2 regions of the Kitasatospora sp. NPDC001119 genome follow, and region 2 is predicted to be linked to the other one. Evidence: riboswitches for the same ligand, from Rfam matches in the RefSeq annotation. Region 2 holds a riboswitch; the other holds the start of a gene.
The links. A riboswitch is a leader RNA that binds a small molecule or an ion and turns the genes downstream of it on or off. The one in region 2 is predicted to bind glycine.

Region 1 (15,135 bases), on a different contig from region 2:
GAAGGCCAGCGAGATCCAGGGCAGGATCAGGTTGCGGGCCCACATCAGCGGGTCGTCGGTGAAGTCGACGTAGTGCAGGTTGTCCAGGATCGGCCACTCGTAGCTGAACAGCGTGAGCAGCAGCGCGCCGGTGAAGAAGACCGGCAGCGAGACGCCGGCGAGCGCGACGCCCATGGAGAGCCGGTCGAAGATCGACCGCGGCTTCAGGGCGGAGACGACGCCGGTGGCGACGCCGGAGACCAGCCAGAGCACGGCCGCACCGGCGGCGAGCGAGATGGTGATCGGGATCCGCTTGGTCAGCTCGGGCCAGACCTCCAGGTGGTTCTTGAAGGAGTAGCCGAAGCAGGGCACGTGACAGGTGGCCGGTTCCGGTCCGAAGTGGTACTCGGCGCCGCTGACCAGCCCCTTCAGGAAGTTCCAGTACTGGGTGTACAGCGGCTGGTCGAGGCCGAGGTTCTGCTTGACCGCCGCGATCGCGTCCGGCGACGGGTTCTTCCCGATGTACTGGGCGGCCAGTTGGTCGGCCGTCTCGCCCGCGAGGCGCGGGAGCAGGAAGAAGATCGCGAAGGTGACCGCGCTGACGACCAGCAGCAAAATCGCCGCCGCGAAGATCCTGCGGATGATGTAGGCAAACACAGTTGGGCGGCTCCGGCGGCCGCCGCCGTCCGGGATCTTCCGGACGGCGGCGGGCGCCGCTGCCTTCACCTGCCTTCAGGGATGCGGAGCCAGGCTCTTACTTGACGCCGATGTTCAGGTAGTCGTACTCGCCCGAGAACGCCGAGGTGGAGACCACGTTGGTGGCGTTGTCCGGGCGGTACAGGAAGACCTTGAAGTAGGTCAGCGGGACGTAGACCGCCTGGTCCATGACCTTCTTGTCGACGTCGCCGTAGATCTTCTCGCGGGCCGTCTTGTCGGGGTTGATCGCGGCGTCGTCGAGCAGCTTGTTGACCGCGGGGTTGTCCAGCTGGGCCAGGTTGTTGTTGCCGGACGGCTTGATGGTGCGGCCGTCGACGATCTGCTGGAGGAAGCCGTAGCCGGTCGGCCAGTCGGCGCCCCACTGCATCATCATCAGGCCGATGTTGTGCTCGGCCGCGAACTGCGGGGAGCCGGCGCTGTCCTGGAGGTACTTGCCCTGCGGGTACTGCTGGATCTCGGCGTTGATGCCGACCTTCTTCAGCGCGGCCTGGATCGAGGTGGCCGCGGCGACCTCGGTGGCGCGCTCGGTGCGGGCGGAGAGGACGGTGTTGATGCCGCCCTCCTTGCCGCAGGCCTTCAGGGCCTCCTTGGCCTTGGCCTCGTCGCCCTTGTTGTCCTTGGTCTCGTACGTGTTGAAGTCCTGGTGGCCCGGGATGTCCGGCGGGAGCACCGTGTTGGCGATCTGGCCGCGGATCGGGCCGCCGAGGGCGGTCTGCACCGAGACCTTGTCGACCGCGTACTGCACGGCCTTGCGGCACTCGATGTTGTCGAACGGCGCGAGCTTGGAGTTGATCGCCATGTAGACCAGGCGGCCGCCGTAGGCGTTGTCGGTGCTGGCCTTCAGCTTCTGGTTCTGGAGGATCTGCGCCTGGGTCTGCGGGTCGACGCCGCCGCCCACCAGGTCGACCTGGGCGTTGCCGGCCAGCAGGTCCTTGTCGATGGTGGACTGGTCGATGTTCATCCGGAGCACGATCTTGTCCGCGAGCTGCTTGCGGATCGGGTCGGTGCTCGCGTCCCAGTTGGTGTTCGGGACCAGGACGGCCTGCTTGCCGTCCTCGTAGGACTCGAACTTGTAGGAGCCCGAGGAGACGATCTTCTTCACGTACTCCGAGCCGGTGTCCTTGGCCTGCGGGACCGGCGCGGTCTGCGGGGCGCTGACCAGGTAGTCGAAGTCGGCGAAGGGCTGCTTCAGGTGGAAGACCACCGTGGTGTCGTCGGGCGTCTCGATCGAGTCGAGGCCGCCCTCCTTGTCCTTGTACGGACCGGCGTACGGCGTGGCGTTGTCGACCAGCAGGTCGTGGAAGTAGACCGGGCCGTTGGAGTTCACGTCCAGCGCGTAGTTCGAGCGCTCGACGGCGTACTTGACGTCCTTCGAGGAGATCGGGGTGCCGTCGTCGTACTTCAGGCCCTTGCGCAGCTTGTACGTCCAGGTCAGGCCGTCCGCGCTGACCTGGCCCATCGACTCGGCGAGGTCGGGGACGAGCTTGTTGCCCTCCTCGCCCGGCGCCGGGTTGAAGGTGGTCAGCGGACGGGCGTACAGGCGCGAGAAGTTGTAGATGTACGCGTAGTACGTGTTGCCCGGGTCGAGCGAGTCCGGGGTGCCCTTCATCTCGTAGGTGACCGTCCCGCCCTTCTTGTCCGAGGCGTTGACGATGCCCTTGGTGGCGGCGTTGGCGCCGGAGCCGCCTCCGGTGCCGGAGGACGAGGCGGAACCGGTGTCCTTCGACGAGCTGGTGCAACCGGTCACGACCAGGACGGCGGCGGCTGCGGCCGCGGTCAGGGCGACGGTACGGGACCTACGCATGGGTGAGATCAACCCCTTGGGGATGGGAGGCGGTGAAGGAGAGCCTTGACGGCGCATCACATGATGCGTGGTCATGTGCGGCGGGATCAGTTGCTCTTGGGATCGAGGGCGTCGCGAAGACCGTCGCCGAGCAGGTTGAAGGCGAGCACGGTGACGAAGATCGCCAGACCGGGGACCACCATGTACTGGGGGTCCACCTGGTAGTACCGGATCGCGTCCTGGAGCATCCCGCCCCAGGAGGCCTGCGGCGGCTGGATGCCGACGCCGAGGAAGCTCAGCCCCGCCTCGAAGAGGATGTTGGTCGGGATCAGCAGGGTCGAGTAGACCAGGATCGGACCGACCAGGTTGGGCAGCAGCTCCTTGAACAGGATGAACGGGCCGCGGGCGCCGAGGCTGCGGGCCGCGTGGACGAACTCCCGCTCGCGCAGCGAGAGCGTCTGGCCGCGCACGATCCGGCCCATGTAGGGCCAGTTGAAGAAGCCGATCACGAAGATCAGCACCAGCATGTGCAGCGGCAGGCCGTGCAGGCCGAAGGCTCCGCCCTGGAGCGAGGTCGAGATCGCGATGGCGAAGAGCAGCAGCGGGAAGGCCAGGAAGACGTCCATCACCCGGCTGATCACGGTGTCCACCCAGCCGCCGTAGTAGCCGGCCATGATGCCGAGCACGGTGCCGATGGTGTTGGACAGCAGGGTCGCGCCGAAGGCGACCAGCAGGGAGACCCAGGAGCCCTCGATGACGCGGGTGAGCAGGTCACGGCCCTGCAGCGGGTCGATGCCGAGCGGGTGTTCGAGGCTCATGCCGCCCCAGTCGCCGAACGGCAGACCGCCGAGGTCGGCGTCCAGCAGGTCCTGGTGGAGGGCGTCCGGGTCGAGCCCGAACATCGACTCGATCGGCTTGGCCAGCACGGCGAGCATGATCAGCAGGATCACCACGACGCCGCCGGCGACGGCGGCCTTGTCCCGCTTGAAGCGGGTCCAGGCGATCTGGCCGAGGGAGCGGCCCTCGATCTTCTTGGCCGGTCCGGCGGCGGCTGCTGCCTCCGGCTCGTTCCCGGCGGTGGTCACGGATGTCATGGTCAGTTGGTCCCCTCGCCGACGGTGGCCGGCCCACGGGTGCCGGTCGCCGTCTTCGGCGGTGCGGCTGCGGACGTGCGGAGGTGCTTAGGAGGAGCGGGTGTTGACGGCAGTGCGTCGTGCACAGGCACTGCCACCACGCGGGATGGGCGTCGCGTGGACGGGCTTGTCGGCGTGCGCGCTCACCTTTGTGGGGTTCCAGCACGCGCGGTGCGTTGCGCAGAACTCTCTGCCATCCGAACTGGCTTGCGCCAGCCCTGACAACCGACAGATGCCCAACTGTGATCTGCGTGCATGCACCTCCCCGATCTTCGGCATATACCTCTTCACATGGCTGTAACTGCCATGTCAAGATGACCGGGCCGCACATCCGGAAATTCGTCCGGAAAGCATCGAAGCCGACTTGACGGACAATCAAGTCGGCTTCGGAGAATGGGTTTTGGGATTCAGCGCCCGGGGTAGCCGGGCCACGGCCGCTGCGGCTGCTGCTGCCAGCCCTGCGCCGGCGGCTGGGTGCCGTACGCGTAGCCCGGCATCGACTGCCCGGGGTACGGCGGCGGGGGCACCGGCGGGTACGGGCCGGTCGGCGGGCGACCCGCCTCCCGGTCGAAGAACGGCCGCGCGTTGGCGCGCATCCACAGCGCCACCGGGTCGTACTCGTCCGACATCGCCACCGTGGACACCGCGAGCCCCTCCGGGGCCACCGCGATCGCGCGCTGCATCAGCGCCCGCACCGCCTCCACCGCCGGCGGCGAACTCTCGTAGAGGTCAAGGCCGATGGCCAGGTACGGCTCCCCCACCGCGGGCTGCACCCAGGCCCGGCGCAGTGCCCGGACCGCGCGCACCTCGGCGGCCTGCCGCTCCAGCAGCGCGAAGAACGGCTGGGCGTTCAACTGCGGCTCGCTGAGCTTCAACGGCCCGGCCGGCAGCCGGTCCAGGCCCGCGGCGACCCGCCGGAGGTCCGCCCAGGGCACCCCGACGCCGCCGCCGGGGGCGTGCGGGTTGAGCCACAGGCCCCAGCGGGTGCGGTACAGCGAGGCCGCGATCTCCCGGCCGGAGACGACCTCGTGGGCCCGCGCCCAGCCGGAGGCGGTCAGCTGCTCGGGCGAGGTGACGGCCGGCGCGTAGCCGTGGCCGCTGATCTCCATGTTCCCGTACTGCGCGTCCGGGCTGCCCGGCGTGCCGTGCCACAGCAGCATCCAGACCCGGCCGTCCGCCAGCGCGTGCAGCAGCCGCTCGTACGCGTCGTAGCGCTCCGGCGCGACGTCGCGCAGGGCGCGCTCCAACGCGCCGGGATCAGCTCCCGGGCGCCCGGCCGGTGCCTGGCCCCAGGGCCCCGGCACACCGCCCGCTCCCGTTCCCGCACTCATGCGCCCACCTCGCCGCGCCTCTTTCCCTCAACCCGCCGACCCGTCGGCCGTCTGCACGCACCCTATGGCGCGGCACCGGCCACCGCCACGGCGACGTGCCTCTGATCCGGACCCGCTCACGCCCGCGTGTGGAAAGGCAGTACCCGGGTGAGCAGCCACTCGACCACCGGGTCGTCGGCGAGGTCGAGCAGTACGAGGTGGACGCCCCCGGGCAGCGGCGCGGTTCCCAGCGCTCGCCCGAGTGCCTCGTTCACCGCGGCCGGGTCGGCCGGGGCCGCCGGGTCCAACTGGACGCCCACGAACATCACGGTCGGTTCGCCCTCGATGCTGGCCAGCGCCCTGCGGGCGGTCAACACACCGGGCAGCGCCGACAGTTCGCTCCGGCAGGCGGCCAGGAAGTGCTCCGGGTCCTCGCCCGGCACCGGCTCGCGCAGCGCCACCCGGCCGCCGGTCGGCTCCGCGGCGCCCTCGGCCTGCTCCCAGCGGTCCTCGCGCGGGCCGCGGCGCAGCTCGGCGACCCCCTGCGGCGGCACCGGGAGGCCCACCGGCGCGTCCGGGTTCACCGCGATGCCGAGGCCCAGCGGCAGTCCGCGGGCGAACTCCCACACCGGCGCGATCGCGAAGGCCATCCCCGGCGCCTGCTGGAGGAACACCTCCTGCGAAGAGAACACCGGCACGTACGGGTCGCCGCCCAGCTCGATGGTCGGCAGGTCGAGCGCCTGGCCCTGCGGGTCGGCCCCGGCCGGCAGCGGCACCCACACCTGGCTGCGCGCCAGCACCTCGAACACCCGTGGGGTCGCGCCCGGGTCGCCCAGGGCCGCGGTCAGCACCTGCTCCAGTTCGTTGGCCGGCCAGGAGCCGCCCGCCGGCGCCTCCTCCGGTCCGCCCCACCCCTGCTGCTGCTCCACCGGGTACCCCATGCGCCGCCGATTCCGCCCTCTGCCGTCGGCCGCCCACTGCCGCACCGACGCGCAGCAGTCTAGAGGCGTGCGGGGGGTGCGGTCAGGACTCGTGTTCGGGTCCCGCGCGGTGTGACCGGGTCCCCCCTCCCCTCGTCGTCCGGGACGTGCCATGATGTGCCCGTCCGACGGCATGCGCCGCGGGCCCCCACAACTCCATACCGGCCGCTCGAACCCGCGCGGGAGAGCCCGGAGTGCCGCTCAGGCACAGCCGGCGCCGAAGGAGCAAGTCCTCCCCGGAATCTCTCAGGCACCCCTACCGCACGGGTTAGGCACATCTGGAAAGCGGCGCCCGGCCCTGTCGTGCGCCCACCCACGGTGCAAGCCGTCATGCTGTCCCCCAAGCTGGAAACGGCTGCGGGCGGCGGGGCGGTGAAGCTCTCAGGTTCGACGACAGATGGGGAGACCCACGCCGCCGCATGCCCGCGCGCAGGGTCGGCCCCCAGCGGGTCCGGTCCGGTGCGTGCACCCCTGAGTGCCCCGACCGAGGAGTTCCTGGCCATGTCGTCCCTCCGCCTGACCGCGCTCGACGCGCTGCACCGCGCCCTCGGCGCGACCATGACCGACTTCGCCGGCTGGGACATGCCGCTGCGCTACGGCAGCGAGCGCGAGGAGCACCTCGCCGTCCGCACCAAGGCCGGCCTGTTCGACCTCTCGCACATGGGCGAGATCACCGTCACCGGCCCGCAGGCCGGCGAGATGCTGGACCACGCCCTGGTCGGCTTCGTCTCCGCGCTGGGCGAGCTGCGCGCCCGCTACACCATGATCTGCGCCGAGGACGGCGGCATCCTGGACGACCTGATCGTCTACCGCCTGCGCGAGGACGCCTTCCTGGTCGTCGCCAACGCCTCCAACGCCCAGCTGGTCCTCGACGAGCTGATCGCCCGTGCCAAGGGCTTCGACGCCGTCGTCACCGACGACCGCGACACCTACGCGCTGATCGCCGTCCAGGGCCCGGAGGCCACCGGCATCCTGGCCGACACCACCGACGCCGACCTGCCCGGCCTGAAGTACTACGCGATCCTCCCAGCCTTCGTGGCCGACCGCGAGGTGCTGCTCGCCCGCACCGGCTACACCGGCGAGGACGGCTTCGAGATCTTCTGCCACCCGGCCGACGCCGAGCCGGTCTGGCAGGCGCTGACCGCCGCCGGCGCGGACCGCGGCCTGGTCCCCTGCGGCCTGTCCTGCCGCGACACGCTGCGCCTGGAGGCCGGCATGCCGCTGTACGGGCACGAGCTGTCCACCGACCTGACCCCGTTCGACGCCGGCCTGGGCCGGGTCGTCCGCTTCGACAAGACCACCAACGAGGGCGCCTTCGTCGGCCGCAAGGCCCTGGAGGCGGCCGCCGCCGCGGCCGAGACCAACCCGCCGAAGGTGCTGGTCGGCCTGGTCTCCGACGGCAAGCGGGTGCCGCGCGCCGAGTACACCGTGGTCTCCACCGAGGGCGAGCCGATCGGCCGGATCACCTCCGGCGCGCCGTCCCCGACCCTGGGGCAGCCGATCGCGATGGCCTACGTCGACGCCGCCCACGCCGCCCCCGGCACCACCGTCGCGGTGGACGTGCGCGGCAAGCACGAGCCCGTCAGGGTCGTGGCGCTGCCGTTCTACAAGCGCGCCCGCTGACCCCTCGCACGCCCCCCGTTTTCCCATACGCGCACGTCGCAGCCGTCCGCGCGGCGGCCCGCTTCGTCGTACCCGCTTCCCATCCTGGAGAATGACGCCATGAGCAACCCCCAGCACCTTCAGTACACCAAGGAGCACGAGTGGCTGACGGCCGCCGTGGACGGTGTCTCCACGATCGGTATCACCAAGCACGCCGCGGACGCGCTCGGTGACATCGTCTACGTGCAGCTGCCCGAGGTCGGCGAGACCGTGACCGCCGGCGAGACCTGTGGCGAGCTGGAGTCCACCAAGTCGGTCAGCGACCTGTTCTCCCCGGTGACCGGCGAGGTCACCGAGGTCAACCCGGACGTCCTGGACAACAACGCCCTCGTCAACAGCGACCCCTTCGAGGGCGGCTGGCTGTTCAAGGTGCGCGTCGAGGCCACCGACGAGCTGCTCAGCGCCGACGAGTACGACGCGCTCACCAACCCCCAGGGCTGAGCCCCCGACGGGACGGGCCGCCGCACCGCGGTCCGTCCCGCCCTGGCCCCTTTCCCTCCTCCTCCCGGGAAGACCACACCATGACTGTTCTCAACCAGTCCCTGCACGCCCTCGACCCGGAGATCGCCGCCGCGGTCGACGCCGAGCTGCACCGCCAGCAGACCACCCTGGAGATGATCGCCTCCGAGAACTTCGCCCCGGTGGCGGTCATGGAGGCCCAGGGCTCGGTGCTCACCAACAAGTACGCGGAGGGCTACCCCGGCCGCCGCTACTACGGTGGCTGCGAGCACGTCGACGTGGTCGAGCAGATCGCGATCGACCGCATCAAGGCCCTGTTCGGGGCCGAGCACGCCAACGTCCAGCCGCACTCCGGCGCGCAGGCCAACGCCGCCGCGATGTTCGCGCTGATCCAGCCGGGCGACACCATCCTGGGCCTGAGCCTGGCCCACGGCGGTCACCTGACCCACGGCATGAAGATCAACTTCTCCGGCAAGCTCTACAACGTGGCCGCGTACCACGTGGACGAGAAGACCGGCCAGGTCGACATGGCCGAGGTCGAGCGCCTCGCCAAGGAGCACCAGCCGAAGCTGATCATCGCCGGCTGGTCCGCCTACCCGCGCCAGCTCGACTTCGCCGCGTTCCGCCGGATCGCCGACGAGGTCGGCGCGCTGCTCATGGTGGACATGGCGCACTTCGCCGGCCTGGTGGCCGCCGGGCTGCACCCGAACCCGGTGCCCTACGCGGACGTGGTCACCACCACGACCCACAAGACCCTGGGCGGCCCGCGCGGCGGCGTCATCCTGTCCAAGGCCGAGTTCGCCAAGAAGATCAACTCCGCGGTCTTCCCCGGCCAGCAGGGCGGCCCGCTGGAGCACGTGATCGCCGGCAAGGCGGTCGCCTTCAAGGTCGCGGCCTCCGAGGAGTTCAAGGAGCGCCAGCAGCGCACCCTGGACGGCGCCCGCATCCTCGCCGAGCGCCTGCTCCAGGCCGACGTGGCCGAGGCCGGCGCCAGCGTGCTCTCCGGCGGCACCGACGTCCACCTGGTCCTGGTCGACCTGCGCAACAGCCAGCTCGACGGCCAGCAGGCCGAGGACCGGCTGCACGAGGTCGGCATCACCGTCAACCGCAACGCCATCCCGAACGACCCGCGCCCGCCGATGGTCACCTCGGGCCTGCGCATCGGCACCCCGGCCCTGGCCACCCGCGGCTTCCAGGCCGAGGACTTCCGCGAGGTCGCCGACATCATCGCCGAGGCGCTCAAGCCCGCCTTCGACGAGACCGTCGCCGACGCGCTGAAGGCCCGGGTCTCCGCCCTGGCCGCGAAGTACCCGCTCTACCCGAACCTCTGATCACTCCGGTGATCGTTCGGGCGGGGTGACCGGCCTCACCCCTCCGGCGTACCAGGCACCCCGGGGCACCGCGCACACTGGAAGTGCGCGCGGTGCCCCGTCCCGTGTCGGCCCCTCCCTGCCCGCAAGTCCTTCCACGCGACCAGACAAGGACGTCCCCCGTGGCCATCAGCGTCTTCGACCTCTTCTCCATCGGCATCGGCCCGTCGAGCTCCCACACCGTGGGCCCGATGCGCGCCGCCCGGATGTTCGCCCGCCGACTGCGCACCGAGGACCTGCTGGACCGGGTGACGGGCGTACGGGCCGAGCTGTACGGCTCGCTCGGCGCCACCGGCCACGGCCACGGCACCCCGAAGGCCGTCCTGCTCGGCCTGGAGAACGCCTCGCCCCGCACCGTCGACGTCGACCAGGCCGACAAGGACGTCGAGCGGATCCTCGCCGAGAAGCGGATCAACCTGCTCGGCGAGCACCCGATCGACTTCGACCCCGACACCCAGCTGGTCCTGCACCGCCGCCGCTCGCTGCCGTACCACGCCAACGGGATGACCCTGTGGGCGTACGCGGCGGACGGCTCGACCCTGCTGGAGAAGACCTACTACTCGGTCGGCGGCGGCTTCGTGGTGGACGAGGACGCGATCGGCGCGGACCGGGTCAAGCCCGACGACACCGTGCTGAAGTACCCCTTCCGCACCGGCGACGAGCTGCTGCGGCTCAGCCGGGAGACCGGGCTGTCGATCTCCGGCCTGATGCTGGAGAACGAGAAGGCCTGGCGCAGCGAGGAGGAGATCCGGACCGGTCTGCTGGAGATCTGGTCCGTGATGCAGGAGTGCGTGCGGGCCGGCATGTCCCGCGAGGGCATCCTGCCGGGCGGGCTGAAGGTCCGCCGCCGGGCCGCCTCGGGTGCCCGCGCGCTGCGCGCCGAGGGCATCGGGCCGGCCAACGCGATGGAGTGGGTGACCCTCTACGCGATGGCCGTGAACGAGGAGAACGCCTCCGGCCGCCGGGTCGTCACCGCGCCGACCAACGGCGCCGCCGGGATCATCCCGGCCGTCCTGCACTACTACCTGAACTTCATCCCGGGCGCCGACGACGACGGCATCGTCCGCTTCCTGCTCGCCGCCGGCGCCATCGGCATGCTCTTCAAGGAGAACGCCTCCATCTCCGGCGCCGAGGTCGGCTGCCAGGGCGAGGTCGGCTCCGCCTGCTCGATGGCCGCGGGCGGCCTCGCCGAGGTCCTCGGGGGCACCCCCGAGCAGGTCGAGAACGCCGCCGAGATCGGCATCGAGCACAACCTCGGCCTCACCTGCGACCCGGTCGGCGGCCTGGTCCAGATCCCCTGCATCGAGCGCAACGGCATGGCCTCCGTCAAGGCCGTCACCGCGGCCCGGATGGCGCTGCGCGGCGACGGACGGCACCACGTCTCGCTGGACAAGGCGATCAAGACGATGAAGGAGACCGGGGCCGACATGAAGATCAAGTACAAGGAGACCTCGCGCGGCGGGCTCGCCGTCAACGTCATCGAGTGCTGAGCTGACCGGCTTTTCCGCAGGCCCCCGGGCGGTCCCCCGTTCCGCCCGGGGGCCTGCGCGTGCTCCGGATCACCCGGCCGTGGCCGCCTTCGCGGGGGTGTCGGCCGGCTCCGGCTCCGGGTCTGGCTTCGTCGGCTCGGGCTCGGGCTTCGGCGGCTTGATCTCCCTGGCCGCTCCCTGCTGCGGGCGCACCAGGCAGGCGAGGGCCGTCGCCGCGGCCGCCAGCAGCACCCCGCCCACGACCGTGCCGTGCAGGCCGCCGGTGACCGCCGCCCCGACGGCGTCGCGGACGGCCGCCGGGAGCCCGTCGAGGGAGGCCGGGGTCAGCCCTCCGCCGGTGAGCCGGCCGGCCTCGGCGGCCCCGAGGCGCTCCGTGAGGGAGTCGGTGAGCCGCGCCGTGTAGACCGCGCCGAGCGCCGCCATGCCGAGCGAGCCGCCGATGCTCCGCAGCAGCGTGACCACGCCCATCGCCGCGCCCATGTTCTGCGGCCGGACCGCCCCCATCGAGGTCAGCAGGGTGCTCTGCATCACCAGGCCGAGGCCGATCCCGGCGACGGCCGTGAGGGCCGAGGCCACGGCGATCGGGGTGTCGGTGCGCAGGAGCAGCAGCAGCGCGCCGCCGGCCAGGGTGACCGCGCCGCCCAGCAGCGGGTAGCGCCGCTCGCCGCCGGGCCGGCCCATCAGCCGCGCCGTCACCAGCTGGGTGCCCATCATGCCGAGCATCAGCGGCAGCAGGAGCAGCCCGCCGGCGGTGGGCGAGGCGCCCCGGGCCAGCTGCAGGTAGAGCGGCAGGTAGCCGACCAGGGCGATCATCACCGCGCCGGTGAGGAAGCCGAGCATCTGCGCCACCGTGAAGTTGCGGTCGCGGAACAGCGCGGGCGGGATCAGCGGCCCGGGGGCGCGCAGTTCGGTCCGGGCGAACCAGCCCAGCGCGACCACCGCGACGAGCGCCGTGCCGAGGAGCACCGGGGAGGTCCAGGAGTAGGCGGTGCCGCCCCAGCTGCTCACCAGGGTGAGCGCGAGGATGCCGGTGGTCAGCAGGGCGACCCCGGCCCAGTCGAACGGGGCGCGCACCCGCTCCGTCCGCAGCCGTACCCCGACGCCGACCGCGAGCAGCGCGACCAGCCCGACCGGCAGGTTGACGTAGAAGGCCCAGCGCCAGCTCAGCCGTTCGGTGAGGAAGCCGCCGAGCAGCGGTCCGCCGACGAAGGCGATCGGCATCAGCACGCCGACCACCGACTGCACCCGCGCCCGGTCGGAGGCGGGGACGAGCACCCCGATCACCGAGAGCGCGCCGACCATCAGCCCGCCCGCGCCGATCCCCTGGAGGCCCCGGAAGGCGATCAACTGCCCCATGTCCTGGGCGAGTCCGGCCAGCACCGAGCCGGCCAGGAACACCACCACCGCCCACTGGTAGGCGCCCTTGCGCCCGTACAGGTCGCCGAGCCGGCCCCAGAGCGGGGTGGCGGCGGCGGAGGTCAGCAGGTAGGCGGTGACCGCCCAGGAGAGGTGCTCCAGCCCGCCGAGGTCGCCGACGATGGTCGGCAGCGCGGTGCCGATGATCTGGCCGTCGAGGGCCGAGAGGAAGATGCCGAGCATCAGTCCGACGACGCCGAGCAGCGGCGGCTTGGGCCGCTCGTCGGCCTGCTCCTTGTTCTGGCCCCCGCTCTGTTCCGTGGCCATGCCGTCCACCCGCTTCCCCGGCTCAGGCCGCGAACGGGCGGGCCCGGCGGGCGTCCCGCAGCGCCTGCGCCCACCAGGTGAGCTGGTCGAGCATGGTCTTGGCGGCGGTGTCGGCGGCCGGGTCGATCGCCTTGCCCTCGGCGTCGAAGCACTGCGAGGCGCCGTGGAAGCTGACCGTGTTGCGGATCGTGGCGGCGTTCAGCTCGGCCATCACCACCCGCAGCTGCTCGACCGCCCGCAGGCCGCCGGACAGGCCGCCGTACGAGACGAAGCCGACCGGCTTGCCGTGCCACTGCCGGTTGTGCCAGTCGATGGCGTTTTTCAGCGGGGCCGGGAAGCTGTGGTTGTACTCGGGCGTGACGATCACGAAGGCGTCGGCCGCCTCCAGCCGGGGCGACACGGCGGCCAGCAGCGCGGCGTCGTCCGGGGAGAGTTCGCCGCCGAAGGACGGGAAGGTGACGGGCAGCGGGGTCTCCACCAGGTCGATCCGGTCGGCGGTCAGGTCGCCGCGCGCCTCGAGGTGGCCGAGCAGCCAGTCGGCGACCACCGGGCCGAAGCGGCCGTCGCGGGTGCTGCCGACGAGGACGGCGACCTTCAGGTTCTGCTCGTTGGACGCCTGCTCGCTGGACGTCCGCTCGTTGGACTTCTGCTCCGTGGACATGGGAGTCCCCCTCCGGGATGGCTGATGTGTACGGCGTATCCGTCTCGAATACAACGTACACATCGACGTGTACGGCGTCCACTGCCGATACGCCGTACACAGGAGGGTGCTACGGTGGGACCGACCCCCAGTCGGAAGGAGCCCGCCCCCATGCCCGCTCAGCAGGCCCCCACCGGGGACACCCCCGCCGGCGACGACAGGCCCCCGGCGTCACTCTGGGAGCGCCTGGACCGCCCGGCCCCCGCCCCGCGCACCACCCTGACCCCGCAGCGGATCGCCGAGGCCGCCGTCGCCGTCGCCGACGCCGAAGGCCTCGACGCCGTCACCATGCGCCGGCTCGCCGCCGAACTCGGCGTCGCCCCGATGGCCGCCTACCGGTACGTCTCCGGCAAGGACGAACTCATCGAGCTGATGGTCGACTTCGTCTACGGCCGACTCCCCCTGGACGCCGCCCCCGCCGAGGACTGGCGGGAGACCATGCGCGCCCTCGCCCTCCACCTGCGGGCCATGCACCTGGCCCACCCGTGGACCGTCCGGGCGGCCACCCCGTTCTCCCTCAGCCCGAACCAACTCGCCGTCCCCGAGCACGCGTTCGCCGCCCTGGCCGAGCACGGCCTGGACGCCGACACCACCATGGCGGTGTTCCGCACCGTCACCGGCTACGTCCACGGCTCGGTCACCACCGAAGTCACCCTGGACACCCTGCGCCGCGAGCGCGGCTGGTCCGACGGCGACCAGACCCGGGCCGGCCTCGCCCCCCGGATGACCTGGCTGATGGGCACCGGCCGCTACCCCAACTACCAGCGCTACCTCCACGCGGCCACCCGCAAGGACGACCCCGACTGGCAGTTCGAAACCGGCCTCGACTGCGTCCTCGACGGCATCGCCGCCCACTTCGCCCTCTGACCGGTCAAAAGCGGCCCAGAACAGTCTTCGCAAGGTCGAATTGTCGCTATCCCTCGCTGTTTCAACCGACGTGGAGGACCCTGGTCCGAGCCAAATCGAGAGAACGGCCGGAGGTCCAGAGCCATGCCCAAACGCGGGGGCCAAGCGGCAGCAGCTGGATTCCAGTACCAGTACCTGGTCACGCTGGAAGCCTTGCTCGAAGCCCTTGAGGACGCCAGGCACGACATCGCCGCAGCCGTGATCGAACCCTCCGGCCACGACAACGACAGCGACGAATCCTCACCGGGAACCGCTGACACGGACGCTATCGACTACTACCTGGTGGACGACCTGCGTCGGCCGGTCGTAGCCGCCCAGGTGAAGTCCGGCGGCCCCGACACCGAGCTGTCGGCCCCAGCCGCCTACGCGATCCTTCTGCGGATGGTCCGCGCATGCCCGACCGCCGAGTCCTACCAACTGATCACGAACAAGCGGCTGCATCCCAAGGCAGTCCGGCTGAAGCAGGCGTTGACCCACGGCGGTGACCTCGGAACGCTCAGGGCGGCGCTCCGCCAGGCACTCGACCGCAGCTCCAAGCTGTCGAGCGTGGACGATCTCCGCGACAACGACCTGCGCGCCCTGGGCCGCGCCCGGATCAAGTCCGACCTGCGCGATCCGCACGAGTTCCGCGATCAGCTCCGGGAACGGATCCGGGAACACCGCGCCCGGCACCGGGACGGGCTCGGTCACCAGTCGGCCGGGCGCATGTCCAATCACCTGGTGTCGGAGATCCACCACCGGGCCGCTGGAGAATCGGAGGGCGTATTGGAGCTGGAGGCCTTCCGCAGCGAGCTCCTGACCGAGAGCCGCCACCTGGCGTGGGACTTGGGCGCCTTCGACTGGGGAATCATGATCGGCCCCGTCCCGTCGGTGCCGGACGTCCCGCGTTCCGAGGTCCTCTCCCGGGTCCGGGCCGCGCTGGCGGATTCCCCCGGCCCCCGGGTTCCGTCGAGTTGCGCCCTG
Region 2 (15,135 bases):
CGGCGGCCGAGGCCGGGGAGCCGGAACTGGCCGAGTGGGAGTCCTACGGGCTGGTCGCCCCGGGACCGGACGGCGGCTACGACGGCGAGGCGCTCCAGGTGGCCCGGCTGGTCGCGGAGCTCGGCCGGTACGGGCTGGAGCCCCGGCACCTGCGCGCCATGAAGGCCGCGGCGGACCGCGAGATCGCGCTGGTGGAACAGGTGGTGGCGCCGTTGCGCCGGCACCGGAACCCGCAGACCAGGGCGCACGCGGAGGCCACCGCCCGGGAGCTCGCGACGCTGTCCGTACGGCTGCACGCGGCCATGGTCCAGGCCGGGATGCGGACGCGCGGATAGCGCATGCCGCCCGCGGCGCGCCCTGGCCGCACCGCGCTGACCAGCGGCGTCGGCCCTGCGCTTTCATATCCGGGAGCGGAGCCATAGGGTTGCCTGTGTGAATGAGCTCGACGTCGTGGGTGTCCGAGTGGAGATGCCTTCCAACCAGCCGATCGTGCTGCTGCGGGAGGTCGGGGGAGATCGCTATCTGCCGATCTGGATCGGCCCCGGCGAGGCGACCGCGATCGCCTTCGCCCAGCAGGGCATGACGCCGGTGCGGCCGCTGACGCACGACCTCTTCAAGGACGTCCTGGAGGCGCTCGGCCAGCAGCTCACCGAGGTCCGGATCACCGACCTGCGGGAGGGCGTGTTCTACGCCGAGCTGGTGTTCGCCGGCGGGGTCGAGGTGAGCGCGCGGCCGTCCGACGCCATAGCGCTGGCGCTGCGCACCGGCACGCCGATCTACGGGAGCGAGGAGGTGCTCGCCGAGGCGGGCATCGCGATCCCGGACGAGCAGGAGGACGAGGTCGAGAAGTTCCGCGAGTTCCTCGACCAGGTGTCGCCCGAGGACTTCGGCGGCAGCGGCCCGCAGTAGCGGGGCCCGACCGTGCGGCCTTTCGGCCCATCGTTTTGCCAAAATCCGTCCATCTACCCACACTAGGGGCACGAAAAACCACTCTCCTGAGTGATGTGGTTTGTCTGGCCCGGCGTGGCGATCGTTGACGGGTCATAGGGGACTGCCTACCGTCAGGAGTGGCTGTCCGGGTGGCCGATGCCCGCAGTCGGGTTGCCCGCAGCACAAGTGGACGGAGGCAGGCATGAGCAGCACCGGCGATGACGCGGCCGTGGGAGGCCGGTGCGCCGTGCACATGCCGCGCACCGCTCGCACCGTCACGGATTTCCCCCGGGTCGGCAGGTTCCCGGCCGTACAGGCGGGCCAGCCGGCCATCGAACGGCTGGCCCCGACGTCCGACCTGCTCGGCTTCCGGGGCCCGACGGCCTGTGCGGCGGCCGGCATCACCTACCGTCAGCTGGACTACTGGGCCCGCACCGGACTGCTGGAGCCCAGCGTCCGCACCGCGTACCCGTCGACCAGCCAGCGGCTCTACAGCTTCCGCGACATCCTGCTGCTGAAGATCGTGAAGCGGCTGCTCGACGCGGGTGTCTCGCTGCAGAACATCCGGGTGGCGGTCGCCCACCTCCAGGCCGCCGACCAGGCCGACCTGGCGGGGATGACGCTGATGTGCGACGGCGCGACGGTGTACGAGTGCACGACGCCGCAGCAGGTGGTGGACCTGCTGAAGGGCGGTCAGGGGGTCTTCGGCATCGCGGTCGGAGCGGTCTGGCAGGAGCTGGAGCTCACCCTCGGGCGGCTGCACGCCGAGCGCACCGACACCGGCGAGACGATGGTCGGGCACGACCCGGCCGACGAGCTGGCCCAGCGGCGCAACCGGGCGGTCTGAGCAGGCGTTCGACGGGGCCGCGGGCCCGGACGGGGAACCGTTCGGACCCGCGGCCCCGTCGTGTTCCCCGGTTGACGTGATCGAGGGAGGGCACGTGGGAGTCGGTACCGGCATATCGGGGCTGCTGCGGCGCAGGGCCGGACTGCTGGGGGCCCGGCTGCGGCAGCGGCGGACGCAGCGCAGGGTGTTCCAGGTCGGAACGGTGCTCTGCTCGCTGGCGCTGGCGCCGAGCGCCTGGGTGTGGTTCGCCGCGGGGGACCGGGTGGGCACCGTGGAGAGCGCGCCCGCCGCGCCGGTCGCGGTGGTCTTCGGGGCCGGCCTGTACCAGGGCAAGCCCTCCCCGTACCTGGAGCACCGGCTGGTGGCGGCGGTGGACCTGTACCGGGAGGGGAAGGTGCAGGCGATCCTGGTGACCGGGGACAACGGGCGGGTCGAGTACTCCGAGCCCGACGCGATGTACGACTACCTGACCCGGAACGGCGTTCCCGAGGACCGGGTGGTGCGGGACTACGCGGGCTTCGACACCTGGGACTCCTGCACCCGGGCGCGCCGGATCTTCGGGGTGGACCACGCGGTGCTGGTCAGCCAGGACTTCCACGTCCGCCGGGCGCTGGCGCTGTGCGAGGCGGCGGGGATCCGCTCGTACGCGGTCGGGGTGCCGGAACTGCACGACGCGACCTGGCTGTACGGCGGGCTGCGGGAGGTCGCCGGGGCGGGCAAGGCGGCGGCCAACGCCTGGCTGCGGCCGGACCCGGTGTTCCTCGGACCCCGGGAGGACGGTATCCCGAAGGCGCTGGCGGAGGCCGCGAAGCAGTAGCGACGGGGGCCGGGAGCGGGGCCTCCGGCCCGGTTCGTACGCACTGTCGGACCCGTACGCGATGATCGGCGGGTGCGATCTCTGCCGAGCATCATCCACCTCGACATGGACGCCTTCTTCGCGGCGGTGGAGCAGGCGGCCAAGCCCAGCCTGCGCGGCAAGCCGGTGGTCGTCGGCGGGCTCGGCGGACGCGGGGTGGTCTCCACGGCCTCGTACGAGGCGCGCAGGTTCGGGGTGCACTCGGCGATGCCGATGGCGCAGGCGCGCCGGCTCTGCCCCAACGCGGCCTTCCTGGCGGGGCGGTTCGAGGCCTACCGGCAGAACAGCGAGATCGTGATGGGGCTGCTGCGGCAGCTCTCCCCGCTGGTGCAGCCGCTCAGCCTGGACGAGGCCTTCGTGGACCTGGAGGCCGGCCCGTACGGACCGGCACTGCTGGAGGCGGACCACGAGACCGGCGAACGGCTGGTCCTCGCGCTCGCGGAGGACCTGCGGGCGGACATCCAGCGGTCGACCGGGCTGACCGGCTCGGTCGGGGCGGCCGGGTCCAAGCTGATGGCCAAGATCGCCTCCGAGCAGGCCAAGCCGGACGGACTGGTCATGATCGAGCCCGGGCAGGAGCGGGCCGTGCTCGGCCCGATGCCGGTGCGGGCGCTGCCCGGGATCGGGCCGGCCACCGAACAGGTGCTGCGCCGGGCCGGGCTGAGCACGGTGGCCGACCTCGCGGAGGCGGGGGAGGCGGAGCTGGTGCAGCTGGTCGGGCGGGCTCACGGCGCCGGGATCTTCCAGATGTCCATAGGGCTGGACGAGCGGCCGGTGATCGCCGACCAGGACGCCAAGTCCGTGTCGGTGGAGGACACCTACGAGGTGGACCTGGCCGACCGGGAACGGGTGCTGCGCGAGGTGGAGGCCCTGGCCGGCCGGTGCGTACGGCGGCTGCGGGCGGCCGGGCGCTCGGGGCGGACGGTGGTGCTCAAGGTCCGGCGGTTCGACTTCTCGACGCTGACCCGCTCGGAGACGCTCGGCGGGCCCACCGACGACGAGGCGGTGATCACCGCGACCGCGCGCCGGCTGGCCGAGCAGGTGGAGATCACCGGCGGGGTCCGGCTGCTCGGCGTGGGCGTCGCCCAACTCGCCGACTACACCCAGGAGGACCTGTTCGCCCAGGCGCTGCGGGAGGAGGCCGCGGAGCACGCGGAGGCGGCGGCCGAGGCCGAGGAGGCCGAGGCGGAGCCGGAGGCCGTCGTGGTGCGGCGGTGGGTGCCCGGACAGGACGTCCGGCACGAGGAGTTCGGTCCGGGCTGGGTGCAGGGCAGCGGCGTCGGGAGGGTCACCGTACGGTTCGAGACGCCGTGGGACGGGCCGGGGCGGGTACGGACCTTCGCGGTGGACGACCCGGCGCTCGAACCGTCCCGGCCGCTGCCGCTGCGCCGGGACGAGGGGCCGGACGAGGGGCCGGACGGTGTGTCGGAGGGGAACGGCGGGCCGGGGGAAGGAGCCTGAAACGCGAAGCGGCCCCACCCGGTGGGGGAGTACCGGGTGGGGCCGATCACCGTGCCGGACCCCGTGCGTTCGTGATGCCCTCACGATGTACGGGGACCGGGCCCCGCGCCCTGTCCCTGAGCGCGGGGGCCGGACGCCTCGTCAGGCGTCGGTCTTGACCAGCTCGGGGCTGGAGTCCTGCTGGGCCGAGCCGCCGACGACCGTCGCGGTGGCGGCCGACTTGGTGCCGCGGATCAGGAACGGGACGACACCGGCGACGACGCAGACCACGGCCGCGGTCCAGAACGCGTGCTTGTAGGCGTCCAGGGTGGGCAGCGACAGCGGGATCTGCGGCGGCAGCTTCATGGTGTCGCCGGTCAGGATGGCGGCCATGACGGCGGTGCCGATCGCGCCACCGACCGTGCGCAGCACGGAGTTCATGCCGTTGGCGATACCGCTCTGCTCGACCGGGACGGCGCCGTTGATGTAGGCCGGCATCGCGGCGAAGGCGAGGCCGACACCGAGACCGAAGATCGCCGAGGCGGTGTAGATGTCGCCCTCGTGCCCGTGGCGCACGGCCAGGTAGGCCATCGCGATGGCGCCGAGGACGCCACCGAGGACCAGCGGCAGGCGCGGGCCGCGACGGGCGATCAGCAGGGCGCCGACCGGGGCGGCGACCATCGAGCCGATCGCGGACGGCAGCAGCAGGAGGCCAGCGTGCAGCACGCTGGCGGTGAAGCCGTAGTGGGTCAGCTTCTCCGGGGTCTGGGCGAAGTTGCTGATGACCATGAAGGAGCCGTACATGCCGAAGCCGATGAGCAGGCCGGCCACGTTGGTGAAGGCGACGGCCGGACGGGCCATCATCTTCATGTCCACCAGCGGGTGCGCGACCTTGGTCTCGATGATCCCCCAGATCAGGGCGACCACGGCGGCGACGGCGAACAGGCCGAGCGTCTTGTTGGAGGTCCAGCCCCAGTGGTTGCCCTGGCTGACCGCGACCAGCAGCGCGGAGAGCCAGCCGGCCAGGGTGAGGGCACCCAGCGGGTCGGCGCCGCCCTCCTTGTCGGTCACCGGGTCGGTCGGGACGCGGAAGGCGACCAGGGCGATCGCGATCAGGCCGAAGACCAGGCCCATCCAGAAGATCGACTTGTAGTTCCAGTGCTCCAGCAGGAGACCGGTCGCGACCAGGCCGAGGCCGGAGCCGACGCCCATCGAGGCGCTGATGGCGGCGACGCCGCCGGTCACCTTCTGCTTGGGCAGCTCGTCACGGACGATGCTGATCGCCAGCGGCAGGACGCCACCGCCGGCGCCCTGGAGGACACGGGCGACGACCAGCCAGGTGAAGGAGTGGGTGCTGACCGCCAGCGCCGAACCGGCGACCAGGCCGGCCAGCGAGATCAGCAGCATCGGCTTGCGGCCCCGGAGGTCGCCGAAGCGGCCCAGGAGGGGAGTCAGCACGGCTGCGGAGAGCAGGTTGGCGGTCATCAGCCAGGTGACGCTGGACGCGGAGACGTGCAGTTCCTTGGCCAGCGAGGGCAGGATCGGGACGACCGCGGTCTGCACCACGCTGAACGACAGCATCGCCAGGATGAGGGCCGGCAGGACCCGGGCGCTGCTCTGCTTCTCGGCCGCGGTGGTGGGCTGTGGTGCCTCACTCACGGTTGCTTCCTCCCGTACATAGTGAATGAACTGAAGTAACCATGCAGGGAGATACTTCAGAGTGTCAAATATCGAGTGGTTAAGTTTTGGCAAAGGTGAACGGTCGGGTACGTGACAAGGGCCGTGGTGGGGGTGGCGGGGGCGGGGAGGGGCGTCTGCGGTGGGTGTGCGAGAGGGGCCCCGGACGGTGTCCGGGGCCCCTCTTCGCGGGTGGTGTCAGACGAGCGGGCGCAGTGCGGCCGGGCGGGGTGAGTCGGTGGCGGGGGGTGAGGCGGGGGGCGGGGTCGAGCCGGCCGGGGAGGTGTTCTGGGTGGCGGTGGTGTCGTGGACCTCGACGTGCTCGCGGCGGAGCTCCTCCCGGACCACCTCCTCCGTCGTGTAGCGCTCGACGACCAGGCGGACCCGCTCGACGGGCGCGAGGTACTTGCGGACCACCGCGCGCTCCTCGCGGAGGGTGACCTCCTCGACGGCCTCGGCGATGTCCTTCTCGCTGAGCGTGGCGCGCTCGGCGTCGCTGACCGGCATCCGCTCGACCCGGACGCGCTCGTGGACCACCGGGATGCGGCGCTCGACCTGTTCGGTCGTCACGTACTTGCGCAGCTTCGCGGTGCCGAGGGTGTGCCACTCGGTGGTGACCTCCAGCCGCTCCTCGCGGCAGGTGATCTCGACCGGGCCGCTGGGGGCGGACGGGGCGCCGTCGGCGTGCGCGGCGCCGACGGTCGCCGCCGGGGCGGGCGTAGACGCGGGGGCGGGCTGCGACTGCGGCCTCGGCTCCACGGTGGGTGCGACGGGGGCGGCCGCCGGGGTGGCGGTGGTGGCCTCGGGGGTGCTGAGCATCCGCATGTCGGCCTCCGGGGCGGTTCTGGTGCTGTCGGCGACCGCGGCGGTGACGGCGGCGGTGGGCGGGGCGGTGGCGACGGGGGCTCTGGCCGGGGCGGGCTCGGGAACGGGCTCGGGGGAGCGCTCGGGGGTGTGGAACGTGAGCGACTTCGCCGGGGCCGCCGCGGTCGTCGTGGCGGCGGCGGCCGCCGCCGTGGTGCCGAAGTCGAGGTCGGCCTGCCTGGGCCGGCTCCCGTTCTCGTGGCTCGGGCGGCCGTCCATCGGGGTGTCGAGCCCGTAGTAGCGGTACAGCTGGAGCTCCTGGGCGGGGGACAGGTGCTGGCCGACGCCGAAGTCCGGCGACTCCTTCACCAGCGACTTGTCGTACGGCACCCGGAGCTCGTCGCCGGCGAACTCGCTCGTGGTCAGCGGGACGAAGGCGTCCCGACCGAAGATGCCGGTCCGGACCGCGGCCCACTCGGGCCGGCCGGTGGCGTCGTCCAGGTAGACCTCGTCGACCGTGCCGATCTTGTCTCCGTTGCGGTCGACGGCCTTGTGACCGATGAGGTCCCGGGGGTCGATGTCGGTCTGCACTCTTTCCTCCCGTGCGCTGAGCTTGCGGAACTCCCGCAGGAAGGCGGCCGGAGCACCCGTTCCGTCCGCCACTTCACACCAAAAGCCATGAATCGGACGGACGCGAGCGGGGTGCGCCGGACGGGCTGCGCGCTGGACCGTCCGGGGGACGCGCGTAGACCCCGAACGACCTGACGCACCCGTGATCGGGGGGCCTCCCGCTGGTACCCTGGGCGACGACCGCAGAGCCCGCTCGGGAGAGTCTCCGACTGCGAAAGCCGCTGGTCGGAGCGCCGAAGGAGCAACTCCTCCCCGGAATCTCTCAGGCATCCGTACCGTGTGGGGTAGGTCACTCTGGAAAGCAGGGCAGGAGCGTCGGCGCGGAAGCCGGCGATCACCACCCTCACCGACGGTGCAAGCCGACGGAGCGCCCACAGCGCCCCGTGCGGGTGAAGCTCTCAGGTCCCGATGACAGAGGGGGAGGCCTGTCGGGTCCGCCCGCCCAGGTTCGTCCGCTGTCCGCAGCGGCGAGGCCGGCCGGCGTGCGTACCCCCGCCGGTCCGTGACCAGGAGGCCTCGACCACCATGAACGCCCAGCCGAACGCGGGACGCCCCACCGGCGCCTCGACCCTCACCGAGCTTGAGCTGGCCAGCCCCTTCGAGAACCGCCACATCGGCCCCGACGCCGCCGCGCAGGAGAAGATGCTGGCGTCCGTCGGCTACGGCTCGCTGGACGAGCTCGCCGCCACCGCGGTGCCCGAGGCGATCCGCTCCATCACCGCCCTGGACCTGCCCGCGGGCCGGACCGAGGCCCAGGTCCTCGCCGAGCTGCGCGAGCTGGCCGGCCGCAACCAGGTGCTCCAGCCGATGATCGGCCTGGGCTACTACGGCACCTTCACCCCGCCGGTGATCCTGCGCAACGTCATGGAGAACCCGGCCTGGTACACCGCCTACACCCCGTACCAGCCGGAGATCTCGCAGGGCCGCCTGGAGGCGCTGCTCAACTTCCAGACCCTGGTCTCCGACCTGACCGGCCTGCCGACCTCCGGCTCCTCGCTGCTGGACGAGGGCACCGCGGCCGCCGAGGCGATGGCGCTGGCCCGCCGCGTCACCAAGGTCAAGGGCGGCGTCTTCCTGGTCGACGCCGAGACCCTGCCGCAGACCGTCGCGGTGATCAACACCCGTGCCGTGCCGACCGGTGTCGAGGTCGTCGTCGCCGACCTGTCCGAGGGCATCCCGGCCGAGATCGTCGAGCGCGGCGTCTTCGGCGTGCTGCTCCAGTACCCGGGCGCCACCGGTGTGGTCCGCGACCTCACCGCGGTGATCGAGCAGGCGCACGGCCTGGGCGCGATCGTCGCCGTCGCCGCCGACCTGCTCGCGCTGACCCTGCTCAAGTCCCCGGGTTCGCTGGGCGCCGACATCGCCTGCGGCACCTCGCAGCGCTTCGGCGTGCCGATGGGCTTCGGCGGCCCGCACGCCGGCTACCTGTCGGTGCGCGCCGAGTTCGCCCGCTCGCTGCCCGGCCGCCTGGTCGGCGTCTCCGTCGACGTCGACGGCAACCGCGCCTACCGCCTGGCGCTGCAGACCCGCGAGCAGCACATCCGCCGCGAGAAGGCCACCAGCAACATCTGCACCGCCCAGGTGCTGCTCGCCGTGATGGCCTCGATGTACGCCGTCTACCACGGCCCCGACGGCCTGGCCGACATCGCCCGCCGCACCCACCGCTACGCCACCGCCCTCGCCGAGGGCCTGCGGGCCGGCGGCGTCGAGCTGCTGCACGGCGAGTTCTTCGACACCGTCACCGCCGTCGTCCCGGGCCGCGCCGCCGAGATCGCCGCCGCCGCCCGCGCCAACGGCATCAACGTCCACCAGGACGGCGCGGACCGGATCTCCGTCTCCACCGACGAGACCACCACCCGCGAGCACCTGGCCGGCGTCTGGGCCGCGTTCGGCGTCCCCGCCGTCGAGGTCGCCGAGGCCGCCGACGCGCTGCCCGCCGCGCTGCTGCGCGAGGACGAGTACCTGACCCACCCGGTCTTCCACAGCCACCGCTCGGAGACCGCCATGCTGCGCTACCTGCGCCGCCTGTCGGACCGGGACTACGCGCTGGACCGCGGCATGATCCCGCTGGGCTCCTGCACCATGAAGCTCAACGCGACCACCGAGATGGAGGCGGTGACCTGGCCGGAGTTCGGCCAGCTGCACCCCTTCGCGCCGATCGACCAGGCCCAGGGCTTCCTGACCCTGATCCGCCAGCTGGAGCAGCAGCTGGTCGAGGTGACCGGCTACGACGCCGTGTCGATCCAGCCGAACGCGGGCTCGCAGGGCGAGCTGGCCGGTCTGCTGGCCGTGCGCGCCTACCACCACGCCAACGGCGACACCCAGCGCGACGTCTGCCTGATCCCGTCCTCGGCGCACGGCACCAACGCGGCCTCCGCGGTGATGGCCGGCATGCGCGTGGTCGTGGTGAAGACCCTGGTCGACGGCGACGTGGACGTCGAGGACCTGAAGGCGAAGATCGAGCAGCACCGCGACAACCTCGCCGTGCTGATGGTCACCTACCCGTCCACCCACGGCGTGTACGAGACCCAGATCACCGACATCTGCGCCCTGGTGCACGAGGCCGGCGGCCAGGTGTACGTGGACGGCGCCAACCTGAACGCCCTGGTCGGCTTGGCCAAGCCGGGCAAGTTCGGCGCGGACGTCTCGCACCTGAACCTGCACAAGACCTTCTGCATCCCGCACGGCGGTGGCGGCCCGGGCGTCGGCCCGGTCGCGGTGCGCGCCCACCTGGCGCCGTACCTGCCGAACCACCCGCTGCAGCCGGAGGCCGGCCCGGCCACCGGCGTGGGCCCGATCTCGGCCGCGCCGTGGGGCTCGGCGGCCATCCTGCCGATCTCCTGGGCGTACGTCCGGCTGATGGGCGGCGAGGGCCTCAAGCACGCGACCCAGGTCGCGGTGCTGAACGCCAACTACATCGCCAAGCGCCTGGCGCCGCACTTCCCGGTGCTCTACACCGGTCCGGGCGGGCTGGTCGCGCACGAGTGCATCATCGACCTGCGCCCGCTGACCAAGGAGACGGGCGTGACGGTGGACGACATCGCCAAGCGCCTGATCGACTACGGCTTCCACGCGCCGACGATGTCCTTCCCGGTGGCCGGCACGCTGATGATCGAGCCGACCGAGTCCGAGGACCTGCACGAGATCGACCGCTTCTGCGACGCGATGATCACCATCCGGGCCGAGGTCGACAAGGTCGGCTCGGGCGAGTGGGCGGCCGACGACAACCCGCTGCGCAACGCCCCGCACACCGCCGCCACGCTGGCCGGCGACTGGGCGCACGGCTACTCGCGGCAGGAGGCGGTCTTCCCGGCGGGCGTGAACCCGGCGGACAAGTACTGGCCGCCGGTGAGCCGGATCGACGGCGCGTACGGCGACCGCAACCTGGTCTGCTCCTGCCCGCCGCTGGACGAGTACGGCGTCTGACCCGACCGGGCCCAGGTGGTCCGGGTCGGACGGCAGGGCCCCGGCGGAGTTCTCCGCCGGGGCCCTGCCCGTCTGCGCTGGTCGGCGGCTGCCCCCGCCGTACGGTCGGACCGGGTGGTCAGGCCGCGTGGGCGACGGGGCGGCGCGGGGCGATCACCCGGCCGTCGGGCAGCAGTTCGCCGGTGTCCTCGAACAGGACGACGCCGTTGCAGAGCAGGCTCCAGCCCTGCTCCGGGTGACGGGCCACCGATACGGCCGCCTCGCGGTCCTCGGACTCGGCCGTCGGGCACTCAGGACGGTGCTGGCACATGCGTACCCTCGCTTCGCTCTGCGATCCTCCCCGTGGTGCGGTCGCCGGAGGTGGTGCCGTCCGGGGCCGCCGCGGTGGTCGGATCCTGTCCGCGCGCCGGCCAAGTGTGGGCCGGCGCCCAAGTGGGTAGGACAGGGGGTCCTTCCACGCTGGTTCCCAGTGTCGGCATCCCGGGAGCCGCGCGCAGGGATTTCGTGACATGCGCCACAACTCCCGGGTAGAGATCACCCGTTCAGGTGGGGCCGACGGGAAAAGGCGCACCGGTGGGTCAGTCGGGACATGGCCCGTTGGGGCCATGCCGAATGGCCCGGACGGGTGGTCACCGTTTGGGTGAGGGTTTGGGAGCGGGCGCGCGGGCGCGGTCGAGGGCCGCCGGGCGGGTGGGCCCGGCGGCCCGTGGGGCGTCGGCGGGTCAGGAGGTGCCGAGCAGCAGCGGTCCGGCGAGCGGGGCGCGTGCGAGCAGCGGCAGCAGTTCGGCGGCGGGCCGGGCGCGGTGCGCGGCGACGCCGAGCGGGGCCGGGGCCAGGGGGATCAGGAGGTCGCCGTCCGGGTCGGCGTCGGGGTTGTGCAGCCAGAGCGCCGTGGCGTACTGGCCGGGGAAGGTCAGCAGCCGGGGCTGCCGGCGGGTCCGGGAGCCCTGGGCGAGCTGCCAGGCCTCGCGCAGCGCCCGGACCGTCGAGTCGAGGTAGGGGCCGGCGGTGAAGTGGGAGAAGCTGTGGCCCTCGGCGCTCTGCACCACCTCGGCGGCGGCGGCCACCTCGGCGCCGTCCTTGATCAGGAAGCGCCAGCCGGTGCGGCGGGCGGCCGGCAGCTCCGGGCGCGGGCCGTTCAGGACGTGCACCGCGAGCGGGTGGGCGGGGAGCAGTGGGCCGGTCGGATGGCGCAGTGCTGCGGCGGCGGGCTGGCGCAGCGCGGTCTCCGAGTCGAGCGCGCCCAGGATGGCGCGCAGGGCGCTCGGCGGGGGCTGGGGGGTTTGCAGAGTCATGGCGGGGTCCGCCTCTCCAAGCGAGATCGGCGTGCGAGTGCGGCATACCGGCGTGGCGGGGCGACGCGTCGTCGGTGACGGGGCCGGGCCGTGTCCGGTTGTGCAGGATCGCGGTGCCGGCGCGGTCGCCGCCTCGACGAGGGCTTTCGGGGCGAGGCGGACCGGCCGGAGCGCTGTGCGAATTCGAACAGGTGCGCAGGGTGATCTGTTTATCACAGGCTGTGGTGTCGGGCAAGTCCACAGTTCGTCTGATTTTCCGTCAGATGCCTTGCATTGCAAGCCAGTACGCACGTTCGGGTATCGATCTTCGCGGTGGGCATCATGCTTGCACGGTCGGTCGACCGGGTGCTCGACGGGGTGGCTCTGGAGGAGGGGACCGTGGGCGAGAAGGTCGTGGCGACTCGGGCGGAACTGGCGGACCGGCAGCTCTACCGGCGCAAGCTCCACACGTGTCTGGACGTGCTCGGACGGATGATCCGGGAGGACCGCTTCGACCGGCCGCGGGCGGTGATGGGCCTGGAGATCGAGCTCAACCTGGCCGACGAGCAGGGCCTGCCGGCCATGAACAACGCGCAGGTGCTGAGCGCGATCGGCTCCAGCGACTTCCAGACCGAACTGGGCCGTTTCAACATCGAGGTCAACATCACGCCGCACCGGCTCTGCGGGCACGTGTTCGAGGAGCTGCGCGAGGAGATCGACACCGGGCTGCGCTACGCCGACCGGCAGGCGGCCGAGGCGGGCGCCCGGATCGTCATGGTGGGCATCCTGCCGACCCTGGAGCACGCCCACACCGGGCTGGACGCGATGAGCCACAACCAGCGGTACAGCCTGCTCAGCGACCAGATCCTGGCCGCCCGCGGGGAGGACATCGCGCTGGACATCGAGGGCGTCGAGCACCTCCAGCTGGAGTCGATCACCATGGTGGCCGAGGCCGCCGCCACCTCGCTCCAACTGCACCTCCAGGTGACCCCGCAGCGGTTCTCCTCGGTGTGGAACGCGGCCCAGGCGATCTGCGGGCCGCAGCTCGCGCTCGGCGCCAACTCGCCCTTCCTGTTCGGGCGGGAGCTGTGGCGGGAGACCCGTCCGGTGCTCTTCCAACAGGCCTGTGACACCCGTACGGCGGAGCTCAAGGCCCAGGGCGTGCGCCCGATCACCTGGTTCGGCGAGCGCTGGGTGGACTCGGCGTACGACCTGTTCGAGGAGAACCTGCGGTACTTCCCCGCGCTGCTGCCGATCTGCGACGACGAGGACCCGATGAAGGTGCTGGCCTCCGGCGGCGCGCCCAGGCTCGCCGAGATGCGGCTGCACAACGGCACCATCTACCGCTGGAACCGCCCGGTGTACGACATCGCGGGCGGGGTGGCGCACCTGAGGGTGGAGAACCGGGCGCTGCCGGCCGGGCCGACGGTCGCCGACACGCTCGCCAACGCGGCCTTCTACTACGGGCTGGTGCGGGTGCTGGCCGAGCAGCCCCGGCCGATCTGGACCCGGCTGCCGTTCGAGCGGGCGGACGAGAACTTCCAGCAGGGCGCCCGGTACGGCATCGACGCGGTGTTCCAGTGGCCGCGCTCGGGGCGGGCCGGGCGCGGCGGCGGGCTGCAGACCGTGTCCGCGGTCGACCTGGTACTCAACGAGCTGCTGCCGATGGCCTACCAGGGGCTGGACGAGTGGGGCGTGGAGCCCGCCGACCGGGACCGCTACCTGGGCATCATCGAGCAGCGCTGCCTGCGCCGCACCAACGGCGCGTCCTGGCAGACCGCGACCTTCCACCGGCTGCGCGAGCAGTACGGGATGGACCGGCCGGCCGCGCTCGCGGCGATGACCAGGCGCTACGCCGAACTCATGCGCGGCGGCGAGCCGGTGCACACCTGGCCGGTGGGCTGAGCCCTCCCCGTCGGGGCGGTCCGGCGGCTGTGTCAGGATGATCGCTCCGGCGGTCGGCCGACGGCCGGAGCGACCGCCCGTCCGCTGGAGCCCCCGTGACCACCGTCCCGACCGCGCCGGAGACCGCGAATCCCACCCGTCGGCTGTTCGGCGCGGAGCTGCTGATCGTCCTCGGCCTCTCGCTCGGGGCCAGCGGGATCAGCGCGCTGATCAGCTTCACCGGCTCGCTCACCGAACCGCTCAAGCTCGGCCAGCAGGTCGCCACGCTGAACGGCTCGCGGGCGCCCGGGCGGCCCTGGCTGGACCTGGTGTGGCAGCTGTACTACATCGGGCGCGGGCTGATGCCGGTGGTGCTGGTCGGGTACCTGCTGGTGCGCGAGGGCGTCGCGCTGCGGGTACTGGGCTTCGACCTCGGGCAGAAGCTGCGCGACCTGGGCCGGGGCGCCGCCGTCGCGGCCGCGATCGGCGGGTCGGGGCTGGCGCTCTACCTGGCCTCGCAGGCGGCCGGGTACAACCTGACGGTGGCGCCGTCCGGGCTGCCGGACGTGTGGTGGCGGGTGCCGGTGCTGCTGCTGTCGGCCTGGCAGAACGCGATCCTGGAGGAGGTCGTCGTCCTCGGCTACCTGCTGCGCCGGGTGGGGCAGGTCGGGTGGTCCTGGCCGGCGGCGGTGGCGGCGAGTTCGGTGCTGCGCGGCTCCTACCACCTCTACCAGGGGGTCGGCGGGCTGGTCGGCAACATGGTGATGGGCGCGGTGTTCTGCCTGCTGTACCGGCGCTGGGGGCGGGTGATGCCGCTGGTGGTGGCGCACGCGCTGATCGACACGGTGGCCTTTGTCGGGTACGCGCTGCTGGCCGGGCACGTCAGCTGGCTGCCGACCCCTTGAGCGACCGCGCCCGGCCGCGCGGCGGACGGGCGAGCAGCCGGTCGACGTGTCGGCGCTCCAGGCCCTCGCCGGGGTCGACGGGCAGCAGCAGGCGGTCCCGGCGCAACCGGGAGCGGCGGACCAGCCGCGGCGGGATGACGTCGTCCACCCAGGCGAACGGCCGGCCGGCGGCGTAGCGCAGCAGCGGGGCCCACTTGGCGGCGGAGAACAGCTCCATCAGCGGGACGCGCGGGTCGCCGGGCTGCGGGACGTAGCCGGTGAAGGTGACCACCGGGAGCGGGTCCAGGCCGATCGCCGGGGCGATGTGGGTGTTCGCGTTCTCCTCCCACGTCGTCGCCCAGACCAGGTCGTACGTTCCGGCGAGTTCGCGCAGCCAGGTGCCGTGCCGGGCGGACAGCAGGACGGTGTAGCCGAACAGGGTGTGGGTGTCGAACCCGGCGTCCGGGTGGGGGCGGACCGGGT

Region 1: another riboswitch for glycine. It lies ahead of gcvT (glycine cleavage system aminomethyltransferase GcvT); the one in region 2 lies ahead of gcvP (aminomethyl-transferring glycine dehydrogenase).

What each region holds. Positions count from the first base shown of each region.
Region 1 is NZ_JBSFKI010000043.1:3,237-18,371, reverse strand. Features, by position in the region: gene ACWDD9_RS36365 (ABC transporter permease) at 1-636, opposite strand, end outside; gene ACWDD9_RS36360 (ABC transporter substrate-binding protein) at 734-2,500, opposite strand; gene ACWDD9_RS36355 (ABC transporter permease) at 2,587-3,573, opposite strand; gene ACWDD9_RS36350 (enhanced serine sensitivity protein SseB C-terminal domain-containing protein) at 4,020-4,943, opposite strand; gene ACWDD9_RS36345 (enhanced serine sensitivity protein SseB C-terminal domain-containing protein) at 5,060-5,863, opposite strand; glycine riboswitch at 6,073-6,174, shown strand; gene gcvT (glycine cleavage system aminomethyltransferase GcvT) at 6,404-7,525, shown strand; gene gcvH (glycine cleavage system protein GcvH) at 7,625-8,005, shown strand; gene glyA (serine hydroxymethyltransferase) at 8,086-9,354, shown strand; gene ACWDD9_RS36325 (L-serine ammonia-lyase) at 9,516-10,883, shown strand; gene ACWDD9_RS36320 (MDR family MFS transporter) at 10,953-12,566, opposite strand; gene ACWDD9_RS36315 (NADPH-dependent FMN reductase) at 12,589-13,227, opposite strand; gene ACWDD9_RS36310 (TetR/AcrR family transcriptional regulator) at 13,378-14,133, shown strand; gene ACWDD9_RS36305 (NB-ARC domain-containing protein) at 14,257-15,135, shown strand, end outside.
Region 2 is NZ_JBSFKI010000009.1:243,976-259,110, reverse strand. Features, by position in the region: gene ftsR (transcriptional regulator FtsR) at 1-335, shown strand, start outside; gene ACWDD9_RS14330 (bifunctional nuclease family protein) at 433-909, shown strand; gene ACWDD9_RS14325 (MerR family transcriptional regulator) at 1,133-1,777, shown strand; gene ACWDD9_RS14320 (SanA/YdcF family protein) at 1,872-2,594, shown strand; gene ACWDD9_RS14315 (DNA polymerase IV) at 2,667-4,094, shown strand; gene ACWDD9_RS14310 (MFS transporter) at 4,236-5,732, opposite strand; gene ACWDD9_RS14305 (PRC and DUF2382 domain-containing protein) at 5,949-7,217, opposite strand; glycine riboswitch at 7,369-7,472, shown strand; glycine riboswitch at 7,474-7,606, shown strand; gene gcvP (aminomethyl-transferring glycine dehydrogenase) at 7,710-10,610, shown strand; gene ACWDD9_RS14295 (DUF5999 family protein) at 10,729-10,920, opposite strand; gene ACWDD9_RS14290 (hypothetical protein) at 11,333-11,905, opposite strand; gene ACWDD9_RS14285 (glutamate--cysteine ligase family protein) at 12,284-13,789, shown strand; gene ACWDD9_RS14280 (CPBP family intramembrane glutamic endopeptidase) at 13,885-14,673, shown strand; gene ACWDD9_RS14275 (HAD domain-containing protein) at 14,651-15,135, opposite strand, start outside.